Regions from separate parts of the Pseudomonas mucidolens genome, predicted to be linked through region 3. Evidence: predicted binding sites of a transcription regulator. Region 3 holds the regulator's gene; each other region holds the start of a gene.
What was found. The regulator sigma-54, encoded in region 3, starts transcription at its own class of promoters, with help from an activator protein. The targets are predictions, from matches to a motif close to ANTGGCATNNANNTTGCTNT.
Positions count from the first base shown of each region.

Region 1: a site for sigma-54 is predicted at 1,433-1,452, ahead of glnA (glutamate--ammonia ligase). Genes of this name have one in related genera too.
Region 2: a site for sigma-54 is predicted at 1,536-1,555, ahead of glnK (P-II family nitrogen regulator). Genes of this name have one in related genera too.

Region 1 covers NZ_LT629802.1:4,558,031-4,561,642, reverse strand. The annotation lists gene glnA (glutamate--ammonia ligase) at 1-1,333, opposite strand, end outside; gene thiI (tRNA uracil 4-sulfurtransferase ThiI) at 1,667-3,121, shown strand; gene typA (translational GTPase TypA) at 3,262-3,612, shown strand, end outside.
Region 2 covers NZ_LT629802.1:5,179,851-5,183,462, reverse strand. The annotation lists gene BLU75_RS23800 (ammonium transporter) at 1-966, opposite strand, end outside; gene glnK (P-II family nitrogen regulator) at 1,001-1,339, opposite strand; gene BLU75_RS23790 (accessory factor UbiK family protein) at 1,752-2,012, shown strand; gene BLU75_RS23785 (YifB family Mg chelatase-like AAA ATPase) at 2,147-3,612, shown strand, end outside.
Region 3 covers NZ_LT629802.1:143,361-146,972, forward strand. The annotation lists gene rapZ (RNase adapter RapZ) at 1-781, opposite strand, end outside; gene ptsN (PTS IIA-like nitrogen regulatory protein PtsN) at 784-1,248, opposite strand; gene hpf (ribosome hibernation-promoting factor, HPF/YfiA family) at 1,261-1,566, opposite strand; gene BLU75_RS00695 (RNA polymerase factor sigma-54) at 1,640-3,133, opposite strand; gene lptB (LPS export ABC transporter ATP-binding protein) at 3,319-3,612, opposite strand, start outside.

The DNA of each region.
Region 1 (3,612 bases), 1.4 Mb from region 3:
GGGCGATGTAGGCATCGATAAAGTCGTCGCTGAACACGCCGCCTTTGGTCAGGAACGCACGGCCCTTGTCCAGCTCTTCCAGGGCTTCTTTCAGGCTGCCGCACACTTGTGGAATTTCCTTGGCCTCTTCAGGCGGCAAGTCGTACAAGTTCTTGTCGGCAGCGTCGCCTGGGTGGATCTTGTTCTGGATACCGTCCAGGCCAGCCATCAACAGTGCAGCGAAGCCCAGGTATGGGTTGGCTGCTGGATCCGGGAAACGGGCTTCGATACGGCGCGCGCGCGGGCTGGTCACGTAAGGAATACGGATCGAGGCGGAACGGTTACGAGCCGAGTAGGCCAGCATTACCGGCGCTTCGAAACCTGGGACCAGACGCTTGTAGGAGTTGGTCGACGGGTTGGTGAAGCCGTTCAGAGCCTTACCGTGCTTGATGATACCGCCGATGAAGTACAGGGCAGTGTCGGACAGGCCGGCATAACCTTCGCCAGCGAAGGTGTTTTTGCCTTCTTTGGCGATGGACAGGTGAACGTGCATACCCGAACCGTTATCGCCGTACAGTGGCTTAGGCATGAAGGTGGCGGTACGGCCGTAGGCATCAGCCACGTTATGTACGCAGTACTTCAAGGTCTGTACTTCGTCAGCCTTGGCTACCAGGGTGTTGAACTTCACACCGATTTCGTTCTGACCGGCAGTCGCCACTTCGTGGTGGTGAACTTCGATGACCAGGCCCATTTCTTCCATGGCGTTGCACATGGAGGTACGGATTTCATGGTCGTGGTCGAACGGAGGCACCGGGAAGTAGCCGCCTTTGACGCCTGGACGGTGGCCTTTGTTGCCGCCTTCCACGTCCTGGTCGGACATCCACGAACCTTGTTCGGAGAAGATTTTGAACATCGAGCCGGAGATGTCGGACTTGAACTTCACTTCGTCGAAGATGAAGAACTCAGGCTCTGGCCCTACGAATACGGTGTCGCCGATACCGGTGGACTTCAGGTATTCCTCGGCACGCTTGGCGATTGCACGTGGGTCGCGGTCGTAGCCTTGCATGGTCGACGGCTCGATCACGTCGCAGACCAGAATCAGGGTCGGCTCTTCGGTGAATGGGTCGAGTACGGCGGTGGTGTCGTCCGGCATCAGGATCATGTCGGAAGCTTCGATGCCTTTCCAGCCAGCGATGGAGGAACCGTCGAACATTTTACCTTCTTCGAAGAAGGCCTCATCCAGCGCGTCGCGAGCCGGCATGGTCACGTGGTGCTGAGTGCCTTTGGTGTCCGTGAAGCGCAGATCAATCCATTTAACGTCATGATCTTTGATGAGTTGAACCGACTTCGACATAGTGTCCTCCGGGTGGCTTCGGGCTGGGTAGTGGAGTTAGCCCTTGGAATGTGGGTGATGCCGGCGCGGATAGTCCGCCATGGCAACCTGCCTCACAAGGGAGCAAATTGCATGCCAGTGCGCCAACATGGCCTTTTTGCCTCAAAATGGCCCCTATAAAGGTGCAGCCCGTTAAAACCGCATAAATAGCGCACCGCAATGTAGCGCAAAAGTACGCTGACGCACTGTTTTGGTGCGACTCGTGCCGTTTGTATATTAACTGGTTAAACCTTGAGCGATTTCCGCTATAATCCGCGCCCCCCTTTTTCGGCTGGCCCTGCGCGCGCTGTTTCCATGAAATTAATCGTTAAAGTCTTCCCTGAGATCACCATCAAGAGCCGACCGGTACGGATGCGTTTCATCCGTCAATTGGCCAAGAACATCCGTGCCGTGCTCCGCGATCTGGACCCGGCTGTGGTGGTGAACGGCGTGTGGGACAATCTCGAGCTGGAAACCCGCGTGACCGACCCCAAAGCCCTGAAGGAGCTGACCGAACGCCTGAGCTGCATGCCGGGCATCGCGCACTTTCTGCAGGTTGATGAGTACCCGTTGGGCGACTTCGACGACATCACCGAAAAGTGCAAGCAGCACTTCGGTGGTACGCTCGCAGGGAAGATTTTCTCCGTGCGTTGCAAGCGCGCCGGCAAGCACCCGTTCAGCTCCATGGACGTCGAAAAATACGTCGGCAGCAAGCTGCGTCGCGAATGCGGTGCAGCCGGAATTTCCCTGAAAGCACCGCAAATTGAAGTGCGCATGGAAATTCGCGACCAACGGTTGTTTGTGATCCACAGCCAGCACAACAGCATCGGTGGCTACCCGCTGGGAGCCCTGGAACAGACCCTGGTACTCATGTCCGGCGGTTTCGATTCCACGGTGGCGGCCTACCAGATCATGCGCCGCGGGCTGATGAGCCACTTCTGCTTCTTTAACCTGGGCGGGCGTGCACACGAATTAGGCGTGATGGAAGTCGCGCACTATATCTGGAAGAAATACGGCAGCTCCCAGCGTGTGTTGTTTGTCAGCGTGCCGTTCGAGGAAGTCCTGGGAGAAATTCTCGGCAAAGTCGATAACAGTCATATGGGCGTAGTATTGAAGCGTATGATGTTGCGCGCTGCGTCCCGGATTGCTGATCGGCTACAGATCGAGGCGCTGGTTACCGGCGAAGCGATCTCTCAGGTGTCCAGCCAGACACTGCCGAACCTGTCGTTGATCGACTGTGTGACCGAGAAGCTGGTGTTGCGCCCGCTGATTGCCAGTCACAAGCAGGACATCATCGACCTGGCGAACGAGATTGGTACCGCCGACTTCGCCAAGCACATGCCTGAGTACTGCGGGGTCATCTCGGTGAACCCCAAGACCCATGCCAAGCGTCACCGCGTGGAGTACGAAGAGCAACAATTCGACATGGCGATTCTGGAGCGTGCGCTCGAGAACGCCAAGCTGGTGCCAATCGATCGCGTGATCGACGAACTGGGCCAGGATTTGCAGATCGAAGAAGTCAGTGAGGCACTGGCCGGCCAAATCGTCATCGACATCCGTCACCCGGATGCCGCTGAAGATGAGCCGCTGGCCATCACTGGGATCGACGTACAAACGTTGCCGTTCTATGCATTGAACGCACGTTTCAAGGAACTGGATGACAGCCGTCAGTACCTGTTGTATTGCGACAAAGGCGTGATGAGTCGCCTGCATGCCCACCATTTGCTCAGTGAGGGACATGCCAATGTGCGCGTTTATCGACCGAGCTAAGAGCCCGGGGCTGTTTGCCTGTGGCCTGCGTCACCGGCCCCCCCGACTCTGCCGTCAAGCTGTAACGGCAAGGCCTGACTCTACTGTTAATCGCTGCCACGACCTGTCAGCACACCGAATCCTCTGATCGAGATACACAAGTGATCGAAAATCTACGTAACATCGCCATCATTGCCCACGTTGACCACGGTAAAACCACCCTGGTAGACAAACTCTTGCGTCAATCCGGCACCCTGGAGCGCAACGAGCTCAACGACGAGCGCGTGATGGACTCCAACGACCAGGAGAAAGAGCGCGGTATTACCATTCTGGCGAAAAACACCGCCATCAACTGGAACGGCTACCACATCAACATCGTGGACACCCCGGGCCACGCCGACTTCGGCGGCGAAGTTGAACGTGTAATGTCGATGGTTGACTCCGTTCTGCTGCTGGTTGACGCTCAAGACGGCCCTATGCCGCAAACCCGTTTCGTGACCAAGAAGGCGTTC
Region 2 (3,612 bases), 820 kb from region 3:
CGGGCCCACGGTGCCGGCAGCCGGGGTAACCGCCACCAGGCCGGCCACCACGCCCGAGGCGATGCCCAAGGCGCTTGGCTTACCGTGGGTGATCCACTCGGCGAACATCCAGCCCAGTGCCGCCGCCGCAGTAGCAATCTGCGTGACCAGCATCGCCATGCCGGCGGTGCCGTTGGCCGCCGCGGCAGAACCTGCGTTGAAGCCGAACCAGCCGATCCACAGCATGGCCGCGCCGATCAGGGTGTAACCCAGGTTATGCGGAGCCATCGGTGTGGTCGGGTAGCCTTTACGCTTGCCGAGCACGATGCACGCCACCAGGCCAGCCACGCCGGCGTTGATATGCACCACCGTGCCGCCCGCGAAGTCGAGCACGCCCCAGTCCCACATCAGGCCGCCGTCGCCGCTCCAGACCATGTGGGCGATGGGCGCATACACCAGGGTGAACCAGATGGCCATGAAGATCAGCATGGCGGAGAATTTCATGCGCTCGGCGAACGCACCGACGATCAGCGCCGGCGTAATGATCGCAAACGTCATCTGGAAGGTGATGAACACCGCTTCCGGGAACAGCGCCGCAGGACCGGTGAGGCTGTCTGGGGTCACACCCGACAGGAACGCCTTGCCCATGCCGCCGAAGAATGAGTTGAAGTTGACGACGCCCTGCTCCATGCCCGTGGTGTCGAACGCGATGCTGTAGCCGTAGACGACCCACAGAATGCTGATCAGGCCGGTAATGGCGAAGCACTGCATCATCACCGAAAGAATGTTCTTGGAACGGACCATGCCGCCGTAGAACAGCGCCAGGCCAGGAATAGTCATGAACAGCACCAGCGCGGTGGCCGTCAGCATCCAGGCGGTATCGCCGGAGTTGAGGACTGGAGCCGCCACTTCGTCTGCCGCCATGGCCAGGCTGGGCATTACGATGGACAACAGGGCTCCTAGCCCTGCGAATTTACGCAGAGTCATATTGTTTTCTCCTGGGGCGTTGGGGTTTGGCGGCTTAGATTGCGTCGGTATCGGTTTCGCCGGTACGGATGCGAATAGCCTGTTCCAGATTGACCACGAAGATCTTGCCGTCACCGATCTTGCCGGTGTTGGCGGCCTTGGTTATAGCCTCGATAACCCGGTCAAGATCCTTGTCGTCAATGGCGACATCGATCTTCACCTTCGGCAGGAAGTCGACTACATATTCCGCGCCGCGATACAGCTCGGTATGACCTTTCTGCCGACCGAAGCCTTTGACCTCAGTGATGGTAATGCCCTGCACGCCGATCTCCGACAACGACTCGCGTACATCGTCCAACTTGAACGGCTTAATGATGGCAGTGACTAGCTTCATGAAAACTCTCTCCCGAATTGGTGGACTTGCCCCAGGAAAACAAACCCGACTCAAGTCTAAGCGCAGTGCCTGGCTTTGTAACGCATCGTCGCCTCGGCAATTGCCTTTGCGACGCCATGACGAAACCTGTACCCCTGATCCGTCGGCGCACTGCATTCGTCACAGCGACTGCATCAGTGCATGGGTCATGATCGTCTAAGCAGAAACCTTGCCAGCTCCATAAAAACTCCTGAAATCAATCCCTTGCCCACTCATGCCCACCAAAGGGCCACTGCGGCGTGGCGGATACGCACAAAAACAGTGCGCCCGCGCCCAACCCCATGCGCAAAAAGCGTGCGACCACCACTGTGAGAAATGACTGCAGACGCTGCGTGATACACTGCCTGCCAACCGTTATTCCGGATTATTTCCCATGCTCGCGCCCAAAGACCTCCTCGACGCCCTGAGCGGCCACGCCTCTCGACTGTTCAGCGGTGACACCCCGCTGCCCCGCAATGAAATCGAAAGCCAGTTCAAGGCGCTGTTGCAGAGCGGCTTCAGCAAGCTCGATCTGGTTAGCCGGGAAGAGTTCGATAGCCAGATGGTCGTGCTGGCCCGTACGCGAGCGCGCCTGGAAAGCCTGGAGGCCAAGGTTGCAGAGCTGGAAGCACGCCTGACGCCGCCCACCGAATAAAACGAACAACCTGTAGCAACGCGGGGCACACCCAGTTCTGGATACGTTCTGTAAAACCTCCCCGCCGTGCTCTTCCCCATCTCGTCTACCCTTGAAAAACCGCAGGAAGCGGCCCTCCACCTCAAGGAACGAGCATGTCCCTCGCCATTGTCCACAGCCGCGCCCAGATTGGCGTCGAGGCCCCCGCCGTCACGGTTGAGGTGCATATGGCCAACGGGTTGCCCTCCCTGACGCTGGTAGGCCTGCCCGAAACGGCCGTCAAGGAAAGCAAGGACCGGGTGCGCAGTGCCATTCTGAACTCCGCGCTGCAATACCCCGCGCGTCGTATCACCCTCAATCTCGCGCCCGCCGACTTGCCCAAGGATGGCGGGCGTTTTGATTTGGCGATCGCCCTGGGGATCCTGGCGGCCAGCGTGCAGGTGCCGGCGCTGATGCTGGATGACGTGGAATGCCTCGGTGAGCTGGCGCTGTCCGGCGAAGTACGTGCGGTGAAAGGTGTGCTACCAGCTGCGCTGGCGGCACGCAAGGCCGGACGCACCTTGATAGTGCCGCGCGCGAATGCCGAGGAAGCGTGCCTCGCCTCCGGCCTGAAGGTGATTGCAGCCGATCATCTGTTGCAAGTGGTGGCCCACTTGAATGGACAGGTGCCGATTGAACCCTTCAAGTCCGACGGCTTGCAGTACTTGAACAAACCTTACCCCGACCTGAACGAAGTCCAAGGCCAACTGGCGGCCAAGCGCGCGCTGTTGATTGCCGCAGCGGGCGCTCACAACCTACTGTTCAGTGGGCCGCCAGGCACCGGAAAAACCTTGCTCGCCAGCCGCCTGCCAGGTTTGTTGCCGCCCTTGAGCGAACAGGAAGCGCTGGAGGTCGCGGCGATTCAATCCGTGGTCAGCCTGGCGCCGTTGAGTCACTGGCCCCATCGACCGTTTCGCCAGCCGCACCATTCCGCATCGGGACCGGCGCTGGTGGGCGGCGGCTCTAAACCACAGCCCGGGGAAATCACCCTCGCCCACCATGGCGTGCTGTTTCTCGATGAACTGCCGGAGTTTGATCGCAAGGTGCTGGAAGTACTGCGCGAGCCGCTGGAGTCCGGGCACATTGTGATTTCCCGCGCTCGCGACCGGGTACGCTTCCCGGCGCGCTTTCAACTGGTGGCCGCCATGAACCCGTGCCCGTGCGGTTACCTGGGCGAGCCGAGCGGACGCTGCCGGTGTACCCCGGAACAAATCCAGCGCTATCGCAACAAACTCTCCGGCCCGTTGCTCGACCGCATCGACCTGCACCTGACCGTAGCCCGGGAAAGCACAGCGCTGAGCCCGACCCGACAGATTGGCGACAACACCGCCATGGCATCGGTGCAGGTTGCCGACGCGCGGGAGCGTCAGCAACGGCGCCAGGGCTGCGCCAATGCTTTCCTCGATCTGCCGGGGCTGCGTGCACACTGCCAACTGCAGAAAGTTGATGAAGGCTGGCTTGAAGCCGCCTGCGAGCGACTGACGTTATCGCTACGCGCGGCCCATCGGCTGCTCAAGGTAGCGCGCACCCTGGCGGATCTTGAGCAAATGGAGGGTATCGCCCGGCATCATTTGGCGGAAGC
Region 3 (3,612 bases):
AGACGGAGCGGTGGTGCCCACCGGTGCAGCCAATGGCGATAGTGACATAGGCCCGATTGCTGGCGGCAAAGCGTGGCAACCATTTAAGCAGGTAACTGGAAATGTCCTGGAACATCTCTTCGACATCCGGTTGTGCGGCCAGGTACTCGGCCACCGGCTGGTCAAGGCCGGACTGCTCGCGCAGTTCCGGTTTCCAGTAGGGGTTGGGCAAGCAGCGCACGTCGAATACCAGGTCGGCATCGACGGGCATGCCTCGCTTGAAGCCAAACGACTCAACCAGAAAGGCGGTGCCCGGTTCCGGCTGGTTCAGCAGGCGCAGTTTGATGGCATCACGCAGCTGATAAAGGTTCAGGCTGGTGGTATTGATCTTGAGGTCGGCCAAGTCAATGATTGGCCCCAGCAGGTTGGTTTCGTCTTCGATGGCTTCGGCCAGCGAGCGATTTGCACTGCTCAAGGGGTGACGACGACGGGTTTCCGAGAAACGCTTGAGCAGGGTTTCTTCGTCCGCGTCCAGGTACAGCACATCGCAATGAATGTGCTTGCCGCGTACCTCTTCAAGCAGTTCCGGGAAGCGTGACAAGTGACTCGGCAGGTTGCGGGCGTCGATCGATACGGCGACCAGCGGTTGCGCCAGTTCGGTGTGGATCAGCGCCCGCTCGGCGAGCTCAGGCAGCAAGCCGGCGGGCAGGTTGTCAATGCAGTAAAAACCGTTGTCCTCAAGGACGTTGAGAGCAGTGCTTTTACCCGAGCCGGAACGCCCGCTGACGATGATCAAACGCATGATTACTGCCCGTTTTGTTCATCCAGGACAACCTGATACAGCGCCTCATTGGTCTTGGCACTGCGCAATTTGTCGCGTACATCCTTGCGGTCGAGCATGCTGGCGATCTGCCGGAGCAGTTCCAGGTGCGCATCGGTGGCCGCTTCCGGGACCAGCAACACGAACAGCAGGTCTACCGGGGCGCCATCAATGGCGTCGAAGTCGATTGGAGCGTCCAGGTGCAGCAGGGCGCTGACTGGCAGCTCGCAGCTTTTCAGTCGGCAGTGAGGGATGGCGATGCCGTTGCCAAAACCGGTGGAACCAAGTTTTTCACGGGCGATCAGGGCCTCGAAAACATCTTGCATCTCCAGTTCAGGCACTTCGCGGCTGATCAGGTTGGCAATTTGTTCGAGGGCTTTCTTTTTACTGCCACCCGACACGTTCACGAGGGAACGGCCGGGGGTCAGGATGGTTTCAAGTCGGATCATTAGGGGGGAGTGTTAGCGGCCAGAACCTTGAAGGAGGCTCTGCTGCTTTTCCTTATGCTTTTTAAGTTGGCGGTCAAGCTTGTCAGTCAAGGCATCGATTGATGCATACATGTCTTCATGCTCGGCATTGGCGACTACTTCGCCACCGGGAATCTGGAGGGTCGCCTCGATTTTCTGTTGGAGTTTATCGACCTTCATGATGACTTGCACATTGGTAATCTTGTCGAAATGACCCTCAAGCCGCTTCAGCTTCTGCTCGACGTAATCGCGCAATGGAGGGGTGACTTCTACATGGTGTCCACTGATGTTGACTTGCATACAGCTTCTCCTTCGTTGCCAGTGCATAAAGCGGCAGGCAAATGCCTGCCACTGGAACGCTGTGCCCCGCCCGTCACATCAACCGCTTACGCTCGCTGGAAGGCGCAATCCCAAGGGATTCGCGGTATTTGGCGACGGTTCGGCGGGCGACCTGAATGCCTTGTGCCTCCAGTAAACCAGCGATCTTGCTGTCACTCAACGGCTTTTTCTGATTTTCCGCGGCAACCAGTTTTTTGATGATTGCGCGGATCGCCGTGGACGAGCATTCGCCGCCTTCGGAGGTGCTGACGTGGCTGGAAAAAAAGTATTTCAACTCATAAATACCCCGTGGGGTATGCATGAATTTTTGGGTGGTCACGCGGGAAATGGTCGATTCGTGCATGCCTACCGCTTCGGCAATGTCATGCAGCACCAGCGGTTTCATCGCTTCGTCGCCGTACTCCAGGAAGCCGCGCTGGTGCTCGACGATCTGTGTGGCGACTTTCATCAGCGTCTCGTTGCGGCTTTGCAGGCTCTTGATGAACCAGCGGGCTTCTTGCAATTGATTGCGCATGAAGGTGTTGTCGGCGCTGGTGTCCGCCCGGCGAACGAAACCGGCGTATTGCGGATTCACCCGCAGGCGCGGCACTGACTCCTGGTTAAGCTCCACCAGCCAGCGTTCGTTGTCCTTGCGCACGATCACGTCGGGCACCACATATTCCGCCTCGCTGGACTCGATCTGCGAACCAGGGCGCGGGTTGAGGCTTTGCACCAGCTCGATGATCTGGCGCAGGTCATCTTCCTTGAGCTTCATGCGGCGCATCAGTTGGCTGTAGTCGCGGCCGCCCAGCAAGTCGATGTAATCAGTGACCAGGCGCTGTGCCTCGGTGAGCCACGGCGTCTTGGCGGGCAGTTGGCGCAGTTGCAGCAACAGGCATTCGCTGAGGTCGCGGGCGCCGATGCCGGCCGGTTCAAATTGCTGGATGCGGTGCAGGACGGCTTCGATTTCGTCCAGCTCGATGTCCAGTTCCGGGTCGAAAGCTTCGAGAATCTCCTCGAGGGTCTCGTCAAGGTAGCCCTGGTTATTGATGCAATCGATCAGGGTCACGGCGATCAGGCGATCGGTGTCGGACATCGGTGCCAGGTTCAGTTGCCACAGCAAGTGGCTCTGCAGGCTCTCGCCGACGGAGGTGCGGGTGGTGAAGTCCCACTCGTCATCGTCGTTGCTGGGCAGGCTGCTGGCGCTGGTCTGGTAGACGTCTTCCCAGGCAGTGTCCACGGGCAGATCATTGGGAATGCGCTCGTTCCATTCGCCCTCCTCAAGGTTATCCACCGTCGGGGCGGTTTCCTGATAGGACGGTTCCTGCACGTCAGCGTTGGGTTTTTGCTCGACGTTATCGGCCAGCGGGTCTGCGTTATCGAAGTCGTCGCCTTCTTCCTGGCGTTCGAGCATCGGATTGGACTCCAGGGCCTCCTGGATTTCCTGTTGCAGGTCCAGGGTCGACAATTGGAGCAGGCGGATGGCCTGTTGCAGCTGCGGTGTCATCGTCAGCTGCTGGCCCATTCTCAGGACTAGCGATGGTTTCATGGCAGGGGCTTAACACCTTATTCGCCGGCGCAGTGCGCCATCCACGACAGGGCGCGTGAGCGCCAAACATAAGCAAATTATATGCCTGATGTCGGTTGCTTTGCCTAGAGCGCGGTAACAATAAAAATAATAAGGTTTTTATTGACTCGCGCGCTCCGCGGCGCTGCGCCATGACACCAAGGTGTTTACAGGCGGAACTCGTGACCCAGGTAGACTTCCTTGACCAAGTCGTTGGCCAGAATAGTCGCGGCGTCACCTTCGGCGATCAGTTGGCCATCATTCACGATATAAGCGGTTTCGCAGATATCGAGCGTCTCACGTACGTTGTGGTCGGTGATCAAAACACCGATTCCCTTGGCCTTGAGGTGATGGATGATCTGCTTGATATCGCCCACCGAGATCGGGTCGACACCGGCGAAGGGTTCATCCAGTAGGATGAACTTTGGTGCAGTGGCCAATGCGCGGGCAATTTCCACGCG